Regions from separate parts of the Blautia sp. OM06-15AC genome, predicted to be linked through region 1. Evidence: predicted binding sites of a transcription regulator. Region 1 holds the regulator's gene; each other region holds the start of a gene.
What was found. Region 1 encodes Rex, which represses fermentation and respiration genes when NADH is low (regulators of the CRP and FNR family bind a similar motif). Its sites were predicted from a motif close to ATTGTTAANTANTTAACAAT; they were not measured.

Region 1 (5,145 bases):
GAAGCTGTTTCGAGTACGCACTGTCCACGAAACAGGATCTGTGGTTTGCAAGCAAGGATACGATTTCCAAGAAGTATGATCACCGCTTCAAGGATATCTTCCAGGAGATCTTCGATGCAGAGTACAAAGAGAAATTTGCAGAAGCAGGCATTACCTACTTCTACACTCTGATCGACGACGCCGTTGCCCGCATCATGAAAGCAGAGGGCGGCTTTATCTGGGCCTGCAAGAACTACGACGGCGATGTCATGAGCGACATGGTATCCTCCGCCTTCGGTTCCCTTGCGATGATGACTTCTGTTCTCGTATCCCCGCACGGATATTACGAGTACGAGGCTGCGCACGGAACCGTACAGCGCCACTATTACCGTCACTTAAAAGGTGAGGAGACATCCACCAACTCCGTGGCCACCATTTTTGCATGGACCGGCGCACTCAGAAAACGCGGGGAAATGGATGGAAACGCAGAACTTTCCGCATTTGCAGACCGTCTGGAAAAAGCAACGATCGCAACGATCGAGAGTGGAAAAATGACAAAAGACCTTGCGCTGATCACCACCATGGAAAATCCGACCGTATTAAACAGCCGTGATTTCATCCTGGCCATCCGCGAGGAGCTGGAGAAATAATTAAACGAAGCAAAAAAGAAAGCCGATCCGGCATTCCCGCAAAAAGGGATGCGCCGGACCGGCTTTTTCTGTTTTGAATTTTTCCGGGGAAAACCAGGTCTATTCGGCAAGCTCTTCCCATTTTTCATACAGCTCTTCGAGTTCCGCGGCAATCTCTGCTTTCTCTTTGCTTAATTTCACACACTCTGCCACATTCGTTGCGACTTCCGGTTTCGACATTTCCTCATCAATTTCCGAATCGCGTGTCTCAAGCTCTTCAATTCGTTTCTCCGTCTTTTTCAGCTCGTTTTCTTTCTTGCGGAGACGTGCCTGTTCTTCTTTCTGCGCTTTCCAGTCCAGCTTTGTGGAGGAGGCTTCGGAAGGAGCCGCTGTTTCTTCCGGAGCGGCGGCATCGGCAGCAGGAGCATAGATGCGGGTCAGCTCTTCTTTTTTCTCCAGATAGTAATCGTAATTTCCGATATAGTTGACGAGTGTCTGTCCCGTCAGCTCCAGAATCCGGGTTGCGGTCTGGTTAATAAAATAACGATCGTGGGAGACATATAGCACCGTTCCGGTGTAGTCCTTCAGTGCATTTTCCAGAATCTCTTTAGAGACGATATCGAGGTGGTTGGTCGGCTCGTCGAGGATCAGGAAGTTGGCGTTCGAGAGCATCAGCTTGGCAAGGGAAATTCGTCCGCGCTCACCGCCGCTCAAGGTATGAATCGGTTGGAAGACATCGTCGTTTGTAAACAGGAAGGCGGCCAGCACATTTCGGATTTCGGTGTTTGTCAGATATGGATACGCGTCGGAAATCTCCTGGAAAATGGTCTTTTCCATGTGGAGCACCTGATGCTCCTGATCGTAGTAACCGATCTGTACACGGCTTCCAAGTGTAAAAGAGCCGGCATCCGGGCGGATGACTTCGTTTAAGATCTTTAAGATCGTCGTTTTTCCCGTTCCGTTGTTTCCGATGATTGCCACGCGCTCGCCGCGCTTGATTTCGAAATTCAGATCCTGGAAAAGCGTCTGTCCCGGGAAGGCTTTGGAGAGGTGCTCGACGGTCAGCACATCGTTTCCGCTTGTGATGCGCGGTTCCAGACGGATCCGCATATCGGAGCGTACTTCGGTCGGCTTTTCCAGCACATCCATTTTGTCCAGCATTTTTTCACGGCTCTCGGCGCGTTTGATGGATTTCTCGCGGTTGAAAGATTTCAGCTTTGCAATGACTTCTTCCTGATGGTGGATTTCCTGCTGCTGGTTGACCCAGGCATGGTAAGCGGCTTCACGGAGCATTGCTTTTTTCTGACTGTAGGCGGTATAGTTTCCCTCAAAAGTTGTTACTTTTTTATTGTCCACTTCAACGACTTTTGTGACAACGCGGTCGAGAAAGTAACGGTCATGGGAGACGATCAGGACGGCTCCGCTGTAATTTAAAAGATACGTTTCGAGCCAGGAGATCGAGTCCATATCGAGGTGGTTGGTCGGCTCGTCGAGCAGAATGATGTCCGGTTTGGTAAGCAGCAGTTTACCAAGTGCCACGCGGGTCTTCTGACCGCCGGAGAGGGAGTCCACCTGTTTTTCAAAATCGCTCTCGGAAAAGCCAAGACCTTTTAAAACACCGACGACTTCACTGCGGTACGCGTATCCGTTTTCCAGTTCAAAGGTATGGGAGAGGCGGGTGTAGGTGGAAAGAAGTTCATCCAGCTCTGCACCGGATTTTGTATTCATATCACTTTCCATCTGACGGAGGCGTTCCTCCATATCGATCAGATTCTGTTTCGCGGTCAGCACTTCCTGGTAAATGGAAAGGTGTCCGGTCAGATCCTGATGCTGGGCGAGATAGCCCATCGTCTTTCCTTTGGAGAGGATGACCTCTCCCTCATCGGCCCTCATTTCGCCGATGATGATTTTTAACAGCGTCGATTTTCCAGCGCCGTTGATGCCGACCAGTGCGGCTTTTTCGCGTTCTTCTATATGAAAAGATGCATTTTTGATAATTTCCGTTGTCCCGAATGCTTTCGAGATATTCTGACATGCAAGAATCATGTGGTTCCTCCAGATAACATATTTCTGTATTTTGACATAACACACCATCCTTATTATAGAGAGTAATACACAAAATTTCAAGAAATCTTTGACAATTTTCTATCAACCATATATAATATGAATATATGCAGGTGTAAATAAGGAGGAATTTATCTTGGAAGAAAAAGGAATTTCGCGGGCAGTTATCAAAAGACTTCCTAGATATTATCGTTACCTGGGCGAATTGCTGGAGGACGGAGTAGAACGGATCTCTTCCGGTGAGCTGAGCGAGCGGATGAAAGTGACAGCTTCCCAGATTCGCCAGGACTTAAATAATTTCGGCGGCTTTGGCCAGCAGGGGTATGGTTATAACGTGCGGTATCTGTACAGCGAGATTGGAAAAATCTTAGGTCTGGACAGAGTCCACAATATGATTTTTGTCGGAGCCGGAAATCTGGGACAGGCGCTTGCCAATTATGCGGCCTTTGAAAGAAGCGGATTCAAAACGGTCGGTATTTTTGACGTCAACCCGGTATTAAAAGGAATCTCCGTGCGCGGAATTGAAATCCGCATGGCGGACGAGCTTCCGGAATTTATCAAGGAACACCATGTAGAGATTGCGGCTTTGACACTGCCAAAAGCAAAAGCGGTAGAGATGGCAGAGATTCTCGTGGACAACGGTGTAAAAGCAATCTGGAATTTTGCACATACCGATCTAAACTTAAAACTTCCGAAAGATGTGATCGTCGAGAACGTCCATCTTTCCGAAAGTCTGATGCGTCTCTCCTACAATCTGACCAGATATGAGGCGGAGCATCCAAAGAACAATTAAGAAACCAAAACAAAAGCAGGAGAGTCTTCGGGAAACCGGAGACTTTTTCTGTTCACTTTCCGGATAAGGAAGGAAAAGGAGGAAAAGCGATGAAACGGATTCTTACAGCAGCACAGATGAAGCAGGCAGACCGCAATACGATCGAAACCATGGGGGTACCGTCCCTGGTACTGATGGAGCGCGCAGCGCTGTCCTGCGTGGAGGAGCTTCAAAATGGAACATGGGATACAGGAAAAGTCCTTGCTGTGTGCGGTCCCGGAAATAATGGAGGGGACGGTGCGGCAATTGCACGGATTTTAAAGACGAAAGGGGTGGATGCGGAACTGTTCTGTCTTGGAAATCCGGAAAAATACAGTGAAGGCATGAGAGCACAGAAGAAAATTGCGGAAAATTATGGGGTCCGTGAGGTTAAGAATCCGGATTTCCGGGAATATACTGTTATCATAGATGCCATCTTTGGAATTGGCGTATCCCGTCCGCTGGCAGGGGAGTACCGGAGGGCAGTGGAAGCAATCTGCGCAAGCGGTGTTCCTGTTCTTGCCGTGGACATCCCTTCGGGGATCCACACGGATACCGGAGAGGTCCTTGATGCGGCGGTGAAAGCCAGAGCCACGGTGACATTTGCCTGTGCAAAGCCAGGGCTTCTCTTTGATCCCGGAAAACGATATGCCGGAGAGGTCCTGGTCCGTGATATCGGAATCGGCTTTGATGCAGGAGAAGAGGAGACGCCCTGGTACGGTTCAGTGGAAAAAGAAGATCTGGACCGGTTTCTTACCCGCACGCCGATGGGAAATAAGGGAACCTTCGGAAAGGTGCTGGTACTTGCCGGTTCCGGTGCCATGTGCGGAGCCGCTGTTTTGTGTGCCAGGGCAGTCCTTGCATCCGGTGCCGGCATGGTAAAGGTTGTGACAGAGGAAAGAAACCGTACGCCGCTTTTCTGTGCCCTGCCGGAAGCAATGGCGGATTTCTGGAAGGAGGATGAGCCGCTTCCGGAAGAAGCCCTGCTGCAGGATCTCGCCTGGGCGGACGCTGTTGTTGCGGGACCGGGACTTTCCAAAAGCCGGACGGCAAAAGAACTGCTCGTTTTTACGGTGCAGCACACAGAAGTTCCTCTTGTTCTGGATGCAGATGCGCTGAACCTGATTGCAGAAGATGCAGAGATTCTTTCGGGCTGCCGGGCAGAAAAAATTTTAACGCCTCATGTAGGAGAGCTTGCACGGCTGCTGCACATGACCATTGCAGAATGCCAGCGTGACCCGGCAGGAAGCGCCGGAAGGGCAGCCGAAAAATACCAGGCCTGCTGTGTACGAAAGGATTCCGTAACCGTGACAGCAGAGGAAGGGCGTGAGCAGTATTACATAAACACAAGCGGAAGCAGTGCGCTTGCGACGGCGGGAAGCGGCGATGTGCTCGCGGGAATCACAGGCGCCTTTGCAGCAAAACGTCAGTGTGAAAAAAACGAGAAAAAAATCAGCCTTGCCAAAACAGCGGCACTGGCGGCATATGCGCATGGAAAGGCGGGAGAGGCTGCGGAAGAAAAAAGCAGTGCTTCCTATGTAACAGCATCCGAGATTATCAGAGGATTGCAGTCAATCTGAGCAAAGCAGATCAGAATCACGGGTTCCCAAAAAAACTCCGGGCGGACTTTTTTGAAGCGCCGGATGAAATTTGTGAATACCT
Region 2 (5,145 bases), on a different contig from region 1:
TTACATTCCGCTGACCCTTGTCAATGTCGTACGCTTTACCGTGCAGGGCATGGGCTTCAGCAAATTTGCAATCCTTGCCGGCGTCTGCGAGATGATCGGCCGTTCGGTGGTAGCCTTTTTCCTGGTTCCGTATTTTGGTTACACCGCAGTCTGCTTCGCAAGCCCGGTGGCATGGATTCTCGCCGATCTGTTTCTCGTTCCGGCGTACCTGTACTGCGCAAAAACGCTTCGTTCTCTTTTTGAGAAAAATGCGCAGATGATGTAAGCCGTGCCGCAAGATGGACAAGCTGTTTCAATTCTGGTATAATGGAGCCTGGATTTTAGGAAAGCTGAAAAAGAATCCCATAGAAGAGAGGAAGATATCCTATGAAACAGTCGGTATTAGAATATAAGAAACTTCTGGAGCAGGAAGGCCTTCTGGTGGAATTTGCAGAGCCGGAAGGAAAAGAAGGAGAGGACAGACCCGTTACCCTCGTAACGTATTTTTCGGGCGGAGCGGATCAGGGAACGCTGTTTCTCTGCAAAGGAGCTGCATTCAAAGAGGCATACTTAAAAGACGCCGTAAACCGCGGTGCTGTTGCCTATGTAAGTGAAAAAAAATACGAAGCGGGAAAAGAAATTCCGGCGCTCATCGTCAACGATGCCAGAAAAGCACAGTTTGTGCTGGGTGAGGCGTTTTACGATTATCCGGCAAAGTCGCTGCATGTCACGGCGCTGACCGGAACAAAAGGAAAGACAACGACAGCCTACTACCTGCAGTCGATGCTCGATGCCTGCCTGAAAAAACAGGGCGGAAACGGATGTGCACTGTTAAGTTCGATTGAATATTACGACGGAAAGACGAGAGAAGCATCAACGCTCACCACGCCGGAATCCCTGGAGCTGTGCCGTCATATGCGCAATGCCGTAGATGCAGGCCTTTCCCATATGGTGATGGAAGTATCCTCCCAGGCGCTCAAATACGAGAGAGTCGGAAACACGCATTTTGATACCGCCATTTTCCTGAACATCTCCAAGGACCACATCAGCCCGACGGAGCACAAGGATTTTGATGATTATTTCCAGTCGAAATTAAAGATCTTCGACCGCTGCACCTGCGCCTGCGTGAACCTGGACAGCGACCATATCGGGGAAATCCTGAAAGCTGCGGCAAAATGTGAGCGCGTCGTTACGTTTGGATCGAAAGAAAATGCTGTAATCCGCGTGAGTGATATCAAGCCGGGCAGAGGAAAATTCTATTTCCATGTGGCAGGACCGGATTTCTCGGAAGATTTTACCCTGCCGGTGCACGGAGCCTTCAATGTGGAGAATGCCGTAGCTGCCATTGCGGCTGCCTGGTCGATGGGAATCCCGGTTTCGCTGATCAAGGAAAGCCTCCTTGACGTCACCGTTCCGGGAAGGATGGAGACGTATGAGAGCAGCGCGGGCGAGGTCACGGCGATCGTGGATTTCGCGCACAATGGCCTGAGTTTTGAAAAAATGTTTGATACCGTAGCACTCGAATACCCGGGAAGCCGCGTAAGCGTTGTGTTCGGAACCCCGGGCGGAAAAGCATTCAACCGCAGAAAAGATATGGGTGAGATTTCCGGAAAACGGGCGGACCGGATTTTCCTCGTACCGGATGATCCGGGAAACGAAGATCCGCAGGCGATCTGTGAGGAGATCGGCGGGTACATAGCAAAGGAAGGTGCATCCTTCCAGATCCGCATGGACCGCGGAGAAGCAATCCGGGAGGCGATTCTTGGCGCCGTACCGGGAGAGGTTGTTCTGATCCTTGGAAAAGGCGCGGACGTGACGATGCACGTCGGAAACGGAAATGTGCCGTACCGGTCAGATGCCGTCTATGCAAAAGAGGCGCTTGCCGAATATGGAAATGCATTTGCCGAAGCGGCAACGGCTCGTGAAACAGAAGAATAGAAGCAAAAACAGAAAAAAACAGAGCAAAAAAGACACGGAACAGAAAAATCCGTGTCTTTTTTGCGTCTGGCGGCAGCAGAAATGAAAATCAGACAGGAAATTTGGCGGATACATCCTACAAAATGTAGAAAAGAAGGACAGAAACTAGCCCGTATGACGAAAAGTTGTTAAAAATATAACGAACGAAAGTTAGACGTGTGAAACTAAACACAGAAAGCAAAAACCCGGGAACCATGCGGAAAAAGACGAATTCTGCGGGATGAAGGACAAAGCTGTAAGTTTTTGGAAAGAATTCTTGTGAAAAAGAACAAAAAATGGTATAATTGTATTGAAATATATCCAGAACACCCCTTCTGGAAGCGTACGGGCTCAGTGAGAAAAAAGATTTCACGAAAATGCTCGAAAAAAACACTTGTTAAATTCTTGTCATAGTGCTATGATAAGGAAAGTGAAAAATTTATCAATCACAAAAACCAACTAGGGGTATTTTAGAAAGGAGTATTTATGAGCAGCAAGATTACCATCATTGGAGCTGGAAGCGTTGGATCTACGATCGCCTATACACTGTCGAACGAAGACATCGCGTCTGAGATTGTTCTCATCGATATTAACAAGAAAAAAGTAGAGGGAGAGGTTATGGATATCGCGCAGGGTACCTGCTTCCGCGATCCGGTCTCCATCATCGCAGGTGAGTATGAGGATGCCAAGGACTCTGATATCGTAATTATTACTTCCGGTATTGCAAGAAAGCCTGGCCAGACCCGTATTGAGCTGACCCAGACCAACGTAAACATCTTAAAATCCATCACACCGGAAATCGTAAAAGCGGCTCCGAATGCCATCTACATCATTGTAAGCAACCCGGTTGATATCATGACCTACGTGTTTACAAAGATCTCCGGACTTCCGGAAAACCAGATCCTTGGTTCTGGTACCATGCTGGATTCCGCGAGACTTCGCTGCGGACTGTCTGAACACCTCAACATTGCCCAGAAAAACATCCACGCTTACGTATTCGGTGAGCACGGCGATACTTCCTTCATTCCGTGGAGCGGCGCTTACGTTTCCGGTGTCAGTCTGGACGAGTACTACGAGACCGTAGAAAAAATGGGCAGGAACGTAACCAAGATCGACAAAGATGCTATGCTGGAGTACGTAAGAACTTCCGGCGGACAGGTTATTGCAAACAAAGGAGCTACTTTCTATGCAGTATCTGTTGCAGTATGCAAACTGGTAGCAACCATTCTTTCTTCTTCCGATTCTGTAGCAACCGTATCTTCCATGATGCACGGTGAGTACGGCATCGAGGATGTATGCTTAAGCACACTGACCCTCGTTGGACCGAAAGGCGTACAGGGCAAGATTCCGATGCGTATGACAAAAGAGGAAGTAGAAAAACTCAAAGCAAGTGCCGACGCATTAAAAGCAGTTATCGCACAGATCGAGCACTAAGAGCGGGCAATAAGCTCAAAACATAAAATTTATGGCAGTGGCAGAAAGTGCGAAAGAGCGGTATCTCCCACTGCCTTAACGTGCGCCTGAAGAAATTTTCCGCCGGGTGTACATAAAAAGAGTACCGGAAACTTTTCCGGTGCCGGACAGAAGATACCGCAGGCAAAATGGAAACCAATAGGAGTAACAAGAAAGGAGCAATTCCATGACCTACAGTTATTTTCCGGGCTGTACGCTGAAGAACAAAGCAAAAGATCTGGATCACTATGCCAGAGAATGCGCAAAAGTTCTGGGATTTGAACTGGAAGAAATTGAAAACTGGCAGTGCTGCGGAGCTGTGTATCCACAGGCATCCGATGAAATCGCTACCAAACTTTCTTCGGTTCGCGCCTTAGCAGACGCCAAAGAAAAAGGACAGGATCTGATCACAGTCTGTTCCGCCTGTCATCACGTGATCAAACGCGTAAACGATGACATGGCGAATGTAGAAGACATTCAGACAAAAGTAAACAACTACATGGCTCTTTCCGAGCCATATCTTGGCGAAACGAAAGTACTTCATTATCTGGAAGTGCTGCGTGACGTCGTTGGATTTGACAAGATCAAAGAGAAAGTGGTAAACCCATTAAAAGGAAGAAAAATCGGCGCATATTACGGCTGTATGCTGCTTCGTCCGAGCACCACAATGCAGTTTGACGATCCGGAAAATCCGACAATCATTGAAGACTTTATCAAGGCCCTTGGCGCAACACCGGTCGTATATCCGATGAGAAATGAGTGCTGCGGCGGCTACATATCCCTCAAAGAAAAGAAAATGGCATCCAACATGGTAGACCAGATCATGGCATCCGCATCCTACAAAGGAGCAGAAGAACTGATCACTGCATGTCCGCTTTGCATGTACAACCTGCGCAATAACGGAACAAAAGAAGGTCTTCCGGTTACCTACTTTACCGAGCTTCTTGCAGAAGCACTCGGCATCAAAGAGGAGGTGCAGGCATGAAAATTGCAACATCCGATGAAATCCGTGCCATCGCCGGTGTGGATACCAGAAAATGTATGAAATGCGGTAAATGTTCCGCATCCTGTCCTGCTTATAACGAAATGGACATCCGTCCGCATCAGTTTGTATCTTACGTACAGAACGGCGATGTGGAAGCACTGATGAACTCCAAGTCCATCTGGAAATGCCTCTCCTGCTTCGCATGTGTAGAGCGCTGTCCAAGAGACGTAAAACCTGCCAAACTGATCGAGGCAGTTCGTCTTTCCGTGATCCGTCAGAGAGGAGAGAATTATCTTTCTCCGGATGAAATTCCGGCTCTTCTGGATGATGAGACTCCGCAGCAGCTTCTGATGAGTGCATTCCGTAAATATAGAAAGTAAAAAACAACCCATCCACAGAAAGGTGAGAGAAAAGTGCAAAGAATAGGAGTATTTGTCTGCCACTGCGGTACAAATATTGCGGCTACGGTTGATGTCAAAAAAGTTGTTGACGTCATCAGCAAAGAGCCGGGTGTTGTTCATGCAGAGGATTATCAGTATATGTGTTCCGAAACGGGTCAGCAGAAAGTGATCGATGCCATTCAGAACGAGCATCTGACCGGCGTTGTCATCTGTTCCTGCTCTCCGCGTATGCATGAAGGAACGTTCCGCAAAGCAGCAGAAAAAGCGGGCCTGAACCCGTATCAGCTGGAGATTGCAAACATTCGTGAGCAGTGTTCCTGGATTCATAAAGACATGGAAGAGGCTACCGAGAAGGCCGTAATTCTGGCCCGT
Region 3 (5,145 bases), 270 kb from region 1:
ATCTGGTTTCAGGGATGCTCCGCCTACCAGGCCGCCGTCGATGTTCTCCTGTGCGAACAGTTCCGGTGCAGTTTTTGCGTTTACAGAGCCGCCGTACTGGATACGGATAGCTGCTGCTGTTGCATCATCATAGATTTCAGCGATGCACTCGCGGATGCCTTTGCAAACTTCCTCAGCCTGCTCTGTTGTAGCAGTTTTGCCGGTTCCGATTGCCCAGATTGGCTCGTAAGCGATAACGGCTGTTTTTGCCTGATCTGCTGTTACATTCAGGAATCCAACCTTTACCTGCTGACGGATGAAATCCATCGTTACACCCTGCTCTCTCTGCTCCAGAGTTTCTCCGCAGCACATGATCGGGGTGATGCCGTGCTCGAAAGCTTTCAGCATTTTTTTGTTTACGGTCTCGCTGGTCTCTGCGAAGTATTCTCTTCTCTCAGAGTGGCCAAGTACAACGTATTTCACGCCAGCGTCTGTCAGCATAGCCGGGGAGATTTCGCCTGTGAAAGCACCTTTCTCCTCAAAATACATATTTTCAGCACCAATCTGGATGTTGGAGCCTTTTGCAGCCTCTACAACCGGGATGATATCGATGGCCGGTACGCAGAAAACAACGTCAACGTCGTCATTTGCTACCAGTGGTTTTAATGTATTGACTAATTCTACTGCCTCGCTCGGAGTCATGTTCATTTTCCAGTTTCCGGCGATAATTTTCTTTCTTGCCATGATCGTTTGATCTCCTTAGTTTTGAATATAAATTCTTATTTGTCGTTTGCTGCTGCAACGCCCGGCAGTTCTTTTCCTTCCAGGAACTCCAGGGAAGCGCCGCCGCCAGTGGAGATATGAGTCATCTTATCGCCATATCCAAGCTGGTTTACAGCTGCTGCGGAATCTCCGCCGCCGATGATCGTAACTGCATCTGTTTCAGCCAGTGCTGCTGCAACTGCTTTGGTTCCTGCTGCAAAATTCGGCATCTCGAAGCATCCCATCGGTCCGTTCCATACAACGGTTTTAGCAGTTTTAACAGCATCAGCGAACAGTTTTGCAGTTTCCGGTCCGATATCCAGACCTTCCCAGCCATCCGGAATCTGTCCGGCCGGAACAACCTGTGTATTTGCGTCGTTTGAGAATGCATCTGCAACAACGTTGTCTACCGGAAGAAGCAGTTTCACGCCTTTTGCTGCTGCTTTTTCTTTCATTTTGTTTGCATAATCCAGATAATCCATCTCAAGCAGAGAATCACCAACGGTGCCGCCTGCTGCTTTTGCGAAGGTATAAGCCATACCACCGCCGATGATCAGGACATCAACTTTATCGATCAGGTTGTCGATAACAGAAATCTTGCTGGATACTTTGGATCCACCAAGGATGGCAACAAACGGACGCTCCGGATTGTTGACAGCATTTCCAAGGAATGCGATCTCTTTCTCCATCAGGTAACCAACAACAGCAGTGTCAACATATTTGGTAACACCAACATTGGAGCAATGAGCACGGTGTGCGGTTCCGAATGCATCGTTTACGAATACGTCACACAGGGAAGCCAGTTCTTTGCTGAACTCCTCACCGTTTTTGGTCTCTTCTGCACGGTAACGGGTGTTCTCCAGAAGGATTACATCTCCGTCTTTCATAGCCTCAACAGCTGCTTTTGCGTTCGGTCCTACAACCTCAGGATCTGCTGCAAATTTAACTTCCTGTCCAAGAAGCTCGGAAAGGCGAACTGCAACCGGTGCAAGAGAAAGCTCTGGTTTTGGTTCTCCTTTCGGTTTTCCAAGATGAGAGCAGAGAATTACTTTTCCGCCGTCAGCGATCAGTTTTTTGATCGTCGGAAGAGCAGCTACCAGACGGTTCTCATCTGTGATTTTTCCATCGATCAGCGGAACGTTGAAGTCACATCTTACAAGGACTCTTTTTCCTTTTACGTTGATATCATCTACGGTTTTTTTGTTTAACATGGGCGTTTCCCTCCATATATCCAACTGCATCTGCCGCGCCGTTTCTTTGTTTTTGCGGCATCGCGGTCCTTATTTAAAAATGCAGTTTATAATTTTTGCACACGGAAAAGGGCTGTTTTTGTGCCGTATTTTTCCGCCGCATTCGCAAAAAGGGCCCGGTCCTTAACAGACCGGACCCTTTGGGCTCTGAAATTTTGCCGTTCAGTTTGTTAAATTATGCTAACTCGCTGAAGTATTTGATGGTACGAACCATCTGGCTTGTGTAGGAGTTCTCGTTATCATACCAAGAAACAACCTGTACCTCTGTTGTTCCGTTGTCCAGCGGAAGAACCATAGTCTGAGTTGCATCGAACAGAGAACCATATCTCATACCAACGATGTCGCTGGATACGATTTCATCTGTGTTGTATCCGAAGGACTCGGTTGCAGATGCTTTCATTTTTGCGTTGATCTCGTCAACAGTTACAGTTCCTTCTACAACTGCTGTAAGGATTGTGGTAGAACCGGTTGGGGTTGGAACACGCTGTGCAGAACCGATCAGTTTGCCGTTCAGTTCCGGAATAACAAGGCCGATTGCTTTTGCAGCACCGGTGCTGTTTGGAACGATGTTAACTGCAGCTGCACGGGATCTTCTCAGATCGCCTTTTCTCTGCGGTCCGTCCAGAGTCATCTGATCTCCAGTGTAAGCATGGATAGTAACCATGATACCGGATTTGATCGGAGCCAGTTCGTTCAGAGCTTTTGCCATAGGTGCAAGGCAGTTTGTGGTGCAGGATGCAGCGGAGATGATGTTATCGTCTGCTGTCAGGGTCTCATGGTTTACATTGTAAACGATGGTCGGAAGGTCGTTACCAGCCGGAGCGGAGATAACTACTTTACGAGCGCCTGCATTGATGTGTGCCTGAGCTTTTGCTTTGGAGGTGTAGAATCCGGAGCACTCCAGAACTACGTCTACGCCAAGCTCTCCCCATGGGCAGTTGTTAGCATCCGGGAAAGCATAGATTTTGATGTTTTTGCCATCTACTGTGATGGAATCTTCATCGGATGTTACGGTATCAGCCAGAGCATATTTTCCCTGAGAAGAGTCATATTTTAACAGATGAGCTAACATCTTCGGGGATGTTAAGTCGTTGATTGCTACTACTTCATAACCTTCTGCTCCAAACATCTGTCTGAATGCAAGACGTCCGATACGGCCAAAACCATTGATTGCTACTTTTACTGCCATGATTTTCAATTCCTCCTAAAAAGTGAATTTTAATTTTGAGTCTCTGTACTTTGTTAAAGAAACATCAACCTTATCTGTATAATACCTAATTTCGTCGGAAAATTCAAGTTCTATTTTCAAGAAAATACGAAATTATTTCTAAAATTTGTGAAGAAGCCGGATGCCAATCCGTATTTCTGCAAAATTTCGAAAGATCCGTCTATTACAGAAAGAGCCGGAATCCAGCCTTTCCGGGGCTTTTTCCGGCTTTTCCTGCGTGTTTTCTATTGGATCGGCAGATATTCCGGCTTTTTCTCTTTAAACCGCACGTAGTACCGGAATCCGGCTTCCTGCGCGATAGCTGCCGCGTCCGCGAAATGAAACGCTATATGTTCCGGTTTGTGGGCATCGGCACCGAAGGTGATCTTTTCGCCGCCCAGTTCCCGGTATCTTCTGATGACATCCGGCGTCGGATTCGGCACGCCAAGGCCTGCCTTGTAGCCGCCGGTGTTGATTTCCAGCGCGATATCGTACTGAATCAGCTCTTTTAAAATGGTATCGATCTCGTCCGTAAATGCGCGGTAGCTGTAATCTTTTCCCTTTTCTCTGCAGTAGCGTACCACATAATCCAGATGACCAAGCGTCTGGAAATTGTGGAAGAACCGGATATTTTCTGCTGTAGCCCGAAAATACGCCCGGTACAGCTCTTCTGCTGTCCAGTCCGGGAAAGCATCCTCATAATAGGGGTCTTTTCCGTCAATGACATGCATGGAGCCGATCACGTAGTCGAACGGCCACGCATTTACATACTCTTCCATCCGTTCTTTTAAGTGGAGCTGCAGTCCCAGTTCCACGCCGAATCGGATATCAATTCTGTCGTGGTATTTTTCCTGCAGTTCCCGGATTTTTGCCGCATATGCCGGTGTATCGAGCTGGAACTCGCCGGTACTGTAATCCATATCGTAGTGATCCGTCAGGCAGATTGCCGGAAGTCCCAGCTCGACTGCCCGTTTTACCATCTCTTCTGTTGGTGCTTCGCTGTCACTTGAAAAGAAACTGTGCATATGACAGTCCGCTATTTTCATCTTTCGGCCTCCGTAATCGTTCCGCCTCCGCCGACACAGCCGTCCACGTAGAAGACAACAGCCTGTCCCGGTGTCGGAGCACGCACGCCGTCCGGGAAGGTACAGGTAATCTCATCTTCCCCGGTCCGTTTGATCACGCACGGGGAGCCTTTGTGCCCGTACCGGATTTTTGCGGTGCAGGAGAGCTCTTCTCCAAGTTCCAGCGGCGGAATTGCCATATAGTTTACTTTGTTTGCTTTTACTACTTTTGCGAAAACCTCTTCATTTTCGCCGACCACAACCTCGTTCGTCTCCGGACGGATTTCCAGTACGAACACGCGGTGTCCCATCGGAAGGCCGAGTCCGCGGCGCTGTCCTACGGTGTAATGGGTAATCCCCTCATGGGTACCGAGGATTTCACCCTTTGTATTCACGAAATTGCCTTTCGGTGCCACGATTCCTGTCTCGTTCTGGATAAAGGAAGCGTAATCCTGATCCGGCACGAAGCAGATTTCCTGGGAATCCTTCTTTTTTGCTACCGGAAGACCGATTTTTGCTGCAATCTCACGAATCTGATCTTTTGTGTAGTCTCCGACCGGCATCAGCGTATGCGAAAGCTGCTCCTGGGTCAGATTATACAGTGCATACGTCTGGTCTTTTGCCGCTGTTACCGAATTTGCAATCGCATACCGTCCATTGGCAAGCTGTTCGATTCTTGCATAATGTCCGGTCGCAATGTAGTCCGCTCCAATGGAAAGACTGCGCTGAAGCAACGCTTCCCATTTCACATAGCGGTTGCAGGCGATACACGGGTTCGGTGTTCTGCCGCAGAGATATTCGTTCGTGAAATAGTCCATGACGTTCTCACGGAACTCTTTTTTGAAGTTCATGACATAATACGGAATGTCCAGCACCTGTGCCA
Region 4 (5,145 bases), on a different contig from region 1:
GACCCTTCTTGATAATCTTGGTTTTACCGATAACTATATCGAATGTATGATCCCGACCGTCGGTGTATACCCGATTGCAACCGCAAACGACAAGGACCAGATCAGTGCTCCGCTGATGTCCCGCTTCGCTGTGATTGAAATTCCGGATTACACACCGGAAGAAAAGAAAATCATTTTCTCCCGCTATGCACTTCCAAAGGTGTTAAAACGTATCGGTATGAAAGAAAAGGAATGCATTCTGACACCGGAAGGACTCGATGCCGTAATCTCCTGCCACGAAAACACAAGCGGTATTCGTGATCTTGAGCAGGCTGCTGAGCATATCGCAGCAAATGCGTTATATCAGATAGAAGTCAACCATGTTTCCTCTGTTACCTTTAATGCAGAAATGGTACGTGAACTGCTCTTGTCCTGCTGATCTGCCTTATTTTCTATTTTGAAGGCGTATCAGGGTACGGCGAAAACCAGTGACGCAACAATTCACGCTCTGTGGTGCTGAAATTTTTTGTATTATTTTAGAGTGTGCTGTAAAATAGTTTCCTGTCCCATCAGTCTGTACTTTCGGGCAGGGAACTATTTTATTTCTCCAGATATTTTCATAAAAGAAAGCCCCTGACACTTTCATGTCAGGGGCTTCCTTTCGATCAATTCAGAAAATTTATTTCTGCGGGCCGGCGGAAACAAGTGCTTTACCAGCAGCGTTTCCTTCATATTTTGCAAAGTTCTTGATGAATCTTTCAGCCAGATCCAGTGCTTTTGTCTCCCACTCGGAAGCATCAGCATAGGTATCGCGAGGATCCAGGATAGCCGGATCAACGCCCGGAAGTTCAGTCGGAACTTCGAAGTTGAAGTACGGAATAGTCTTCGTCGGAGCTTCGTTGATAGCACCGCTTAAGATTGCATCGATGATTCCACGGGTATCACGGATGGAGATACGTTTTCCGGTTCCGTTCCAGCCTGTGTTAACCAGGTATGCTTTTGCTCCGCTCTTCTCCATTTTCTTAACAAGCTCTTCTGCATATTTGGTTGGGTGCAGCTCCAGGAATGCCTGGCCGAAGCATGCAGAGAAGGTAGGAGTCGGCTCGGTAATTCCGCGCTCGGTTCCTGCAAGTTTTGCAGTAAATCCGGACAGGAAGTAGTACTGAGTCTGCTCTGGTGTCAGAATAGATACTGGCGGAAGTACGCCGAATGCATCTGCGGACAGGAAAATAACATTCTTAGCTGCCGGTGCAGAAGAAATCGGGCGAACGATGTTCTCAATGTGGTTGATCGGATAAGATACACGAGTATTCTCGGTTACGCTCTTATCATTGAAGTCAATTTTGCCTTCTGCATCAACAGTAACGTTCTCAAGCAGAGCGTCACGTCTGATTGCATTGTAGATATCCGGCTCAGACTCTTTGTCCAGGTTGATAACTTTTGCATAGCAGCCGCCCTCGAAGTTGAATACTCCGTTGTCGTCCCAGCCGTGCTCGTCATCACCGATCAGGAGACGTTTCGGGTCTGTGGAAAGTGTTGTTTTTCCTGTTCCGGAAAGTCCAAAGAAAATTGCGGTGTTCTCACCGTTCAGGTCTGTGTTTGCAGAGCAGTGCATGGAAGCGATACCCTTCAGCGGCAGATAGTAGTTCATCATGGAGAACATACCTTTCTTCATCTCTCCGCCGTACCATGTGTTGATGATAACCTGCTCACGGCTTGTGATGTTGAATACTACTGCTGTCTCAGAGTTCAGACCCAGCTCTTTGTAATTCTCAACTTTTGCTTTGGATGCGTTGTATACAACGAAATCCGGCTCGAAGTTCTCAAGCTCTTCTGCTGTAGGTTTGATGAACATGTTAGTTACGAAATGTGCCTGCCAAGCTACCTCAACGATGAAGCGGATAGCCATACGGGTATCTTTATTTGCACCGCAGAATGCATCTACAACGAACAGTCTTTTGTTGGAGAGCTCTTTTTTTGCGATCTCTTTTACTGCTGCCCATGCTTCCTGGGTTGCCGGATGGTTATCGTTTTTGTACTCATCGGAAGTCCACCATACAGTATCTTTCGAATTCTCGTCCACAACGATGTATTTGTCTTTCGGTGAACGGCCTGTATAGATACCGGTCATAACGTTAACTGCACCAAGCTCTGTCTCCCGGCCTTTTTCATAGCCTTCCAGCTCTGGTTTTGTCTCTTCCTCAAATAACTGCTCATAAGAAGGGTTGTACACAATTTCTGTGGTACCGGTGATGCCATACTTTGTTAAATCGATCTGTGCCATCTTGTAATTAACCTCTTTCCTTTGATAGTAATACTACTTCATTCTGCAGAATGCAAAAATTTGAAGGTATCCTTTAGAAGAAACCGGACCAGCCGGCCTCTTCTACTCTAATTATACATAAAAGGCCAAAAAAATCAACTGAAAATCTTCCGTTTTTTTACAGAACATGTCCCAAAATCTGTAAAAATTTTATAAACTTCGATTTTTCGAAATTTTCTGACAATTGCACTTTTGTACACTTCATCCTGCAAATTGACATTTTTTGATTTTTTATGTTATAATATTAACAATTATGTTCGGAAAGAAGTTTCTTTATGTATTACGATCTGACCCGCGGGAAAATCTCCCGCTCTCTTATCCTGTTTGCCCTGCCGATGATCGCAGGAAATCTGTTGCAGCAGTTTTACAACATTGCCGACACCCTGATCGTCGGACGCGTTCTCGGAAGCAATGCGCTCGCCGCCGTCGGCTCCTCCTATACGCTGATGACGTTTCTGACTTCCATTTTTCTCGGCCTGTCGATGGGCGCCGGTGCGCTCTTTTCGATTTATCAGGGACGAAAAGATCTTTCTTCTTTAAAACTTTCAATTCTCCACGCGTTTCTGCTGATCCTTGCCGTTACGCTCGTGCTGAATCTCGCTGTTTATGCAGGCATCGAGCCGATCCTTACGTTTCTTCGCGTCCCGGATGAAGTCCGTCCCGGCATGCGGACGTATCTTCTGATTATCTTTGCCGGCCTTATTGCAACATCCGTATACAATTTCTTTTCCTGTATGCTGCGCGCGCTCGGAAACTCTTCTGTGCCGCTGATTTTTCTCGCTGTCTCTGCTGTGCTGAACATTGCACTGGATCTGCTCTTTGTCGCTGTACTGCCGTTCGGCATCGCAGGCGCGGCGCTCGCTACGGTTCTTGCGCAGTATGTGTCCGCCGTCGGTATTCTGCTCTATGTGCTGCTCCGCTGCCGCATGTGGCTGCCGTCAAAAAAAGAATGGCGTTTCAGCCATTCCATTTTAAAAGAGATTCTGAATCTTTCTTCGATGACCTGCATTCAGCAGTCGGTCATGAATTTCGGCATTCTGATGGTACAGGGGCTCGTCAACAGCTTCGGTCCGGCGGTCATGGCGGCATTTGCGGCCGCGGTGAAAATTGATACCTTTGCCTATCTGCCGGTGCAGGATTTCGGAAATGCCTACTCCACTTTCACCGCACAGAATTACGGGGCCGGAAATCACGAGCGGATCCGGCGCGGCACGAAAGATGCTTTTGCACTGAGCGCTGCTTTTTCCATCGTCATTTCTCTGCTTGTCAATCTGTTCGCGCATCCGCTGATGCAGATTTTCGTGAAAGCATCAGAAATGGAGGTCGTCGCGATCGGCGTACAGTACCTGCGGCTGGAAGGCTCGTTCTATCTCGGCATCGGATGGCTGTTTCTGCTGTACGGGTATTACCGCGCTGTCAAACGCGCCGAGATGTCGGTTGTTCTGACCGTCATTTCGCTTGGCATGCGTGTGGCGCTGGCATACCTTTTCTCCGCCACGGCGCTTGGCGTTGCCGGAATCTGGATCGCCATTCCGATCGGCTGGGCACTGGCTGATATGACCGGACTTTTCTTCCTGCGGCGTGCATTCCGATCGCAGAAGCCTGCATAAGTTCCGAATCTTATATCGCAGTACGGTTTTCTGCGGATAAACTGCGGAACTGCCCCGGCGTCTGGTGCATGCGTTCCTGGAAGACTCGGTTAAAATAGCTGATATTTCGGAATCCGCAGTCGCTCGCAATCTTGCTGATCGCCTCCTCGGTGGAAAGCAGCAGCCGGCAGCTCTCGGCAATCCGCAGGTTATTGACATACGTCACGGCGGAAATATGCATAATCGACTTAAAGAAGCGGCAGAAAGCGCTCTCACTCATATGAAACTGGCTCGCCAGTTCCGCGATTTCGAGATCCTCACAGAAATGAGCATTCATGTATGTGAGGATCTCTTTCATTCTGCTGACACGGTAATTCGTCGAGGCATCCGTTTTTCCGCCGTTCTTTTCTGCCGCACTGTAATATCCCTGCCAGATTTTCAGAAGTTCCGCTTTTAACAGCAGCTCCCAGCCCGGTTCTTTTCTTTCCTGCAGATTTCGGATCTCCTGCATGGCCTGTGCCGTTTTTTCTGCAAGGCGTGTCCCCCGCTCTGTCTTGGATGGAAAACGGATCTCGGAGGACAGCACTGGTTCGATATACTGCTGCTGGATCCGGTCAAGCGATGTGCCGGACAGAAAACGCGGCTGGAATACAACGGCAAGAAACGTAAATTCCTGTCCGTCGATTCCCTCTACCTCATGCAGGCGGTTTGCATTGACAAAGGCGGTCTCCCCTTCCCGCAGGAGAAAGGTTTCGGTATCCATATGAAAAACAGCTTCGCCCTTTACTGCATAAAAGAGCTCCACTTCCTCATGCCAGTGGCAGTACACCCGCACGGTACTCTGCAGGTCTGTCTCGAAAACGTGAATGCTCAGCGGAAAAAGCTCATCACCGTGGGGCTGTGTTTCTTTTCGGTAATTCATCTGTGAGAGCATATTTTTGTCTCCTCTCTTGTTTTGCTCTGCTGTCCCAATTGTAACACGAACTTTGCGATTCCGGCAAGTTTCCATGTTCTGCCGGCGAATCGCCCTTCCATGACCGTATTTTTCCTTCTTAAATGATAATAATTATCATATTTTATCAGCTTATTGACATTTCTTTTCATCCGCGCTATATTTTAGATACCCCGATAGGGTATGTGATTTCAAATTTTTCATCAAACTCCAGGAATACAGTCCGGCACGCTTTCGTTTCGCTGTATTCCCGGAAGAAAGCAGGTATTGTATGATTAAAACAGTCTTAAAAATTGATGGTA

Region 2: the regulator Rex is predicted to act here: its motif matches at 2,329-2,348, upstream of DXB83_RS05935 (L-lactate dehydrogenase).
Region 3: the regulator Rex is predicted to act here: its motif matches at 3,230-3,249, upstream of gap (type I glyceraldehyde-3-phosphate dehydrogenase).
Region 4: the regulator Rex is predicted to act here: its motif matches at 2,535-2,554, upstream of pckA (phosphoenolpyruvate carboxykinase (ATP)).

Annotation. Positions count from the first base shown of each region.
Region 1 is NZ_QULD01000001.1:594,082-599,226, forward strand. Features, by position in the region: gene DXB83_RS02885 (NADP-dependent isocitrate dehydrogenase) at 1-629, shown strand, start outside; gene DXB83_RS02890 (ABC-F family ATP-binding cassette domain-containing protein) at 729-2,654, opposite strand; gene DXB83_RS02895 (redox-sensing transcriptional repressor Rex) at 2,809-3,465, shown strand; gene DXB83_RS02900 (bifunctional ADP-dependent NAD(P)H-hydrate dehydratase/NAD(P)H-hydrate epimerase) at 3,555-5,063, shown strand.
Region 2 is NZ_QULD01000003.1:123,739-128,883, reverse strand. Features, by position in the region: gene DXB83_RS05945 (MATE family efflux transporter) at 1-265, shown strand, start outside; gene DXB83_RS05940 (Mur ligase family protein) at 367-1,917, shown strand; gene DXB83_RS05935 (L-lactate dehydrogenase) at 2,422-3,369, shown strand; gene DXB83_RS05930 (CoB--CoM heterodisulfide reductase iron-sulfur subunit B family protein) at 3,575-4,372, shown strand; gene DXB83_RS05925 (4Fe-4S dicluster domain-containing protein) at 4,369-4,752, shown strand; gene DXB83_RS05920 (CoB--CoM heterodisulfide reductase iron-sulfur subunit A family protein) at 4,786-5,145, shown strand, end outside.
Region 3 is NZ_QULD01000001.1:324,236-329,380, reverse strand. Features, by position in the region: gene tpiA (triose-phosphate isomerase) at 1-723, opposite strand, end outside; gene DXB83_RS01695 (phosphoglycerate kinase) at 759-1,952, opposite strand; gene gap (type I glyceraldehyde-3-phosphate dehydrogenase) at 2,167-3,180, opposite strand; gene DXB83_RS01685 (histidinol-phosphatase HisJ family protein) at 3,444-4,244, opposite strand; gene mnmA (tRNA 2-thiouridine(34) synthase MnmA) at 4,241-5,145, opposite strand, start outside.
Region 4 is NZ_QULD01000011.1:92,579-97,723, forward strand. Features, by position in the region: gene DXB83_RS13445 (AAA family ATPase) at 1-418, shown strand, start outside; gene pckA (phosphoenolpyruvate carboxykinase (ATP)) at 659-2,263, opposite strand; gene DXB83_RS13455 (MATE family efflux transporter) at 2,578-3,912, shown strand; gene DXB83_RS13460 (AraC family transcriptional regulator) at 3,923-4,825, opposite strand; gene DXB83_RS13465 (heavy-metal-associated domain-containing protein) at 5,115-5,145, shown strand, end outside.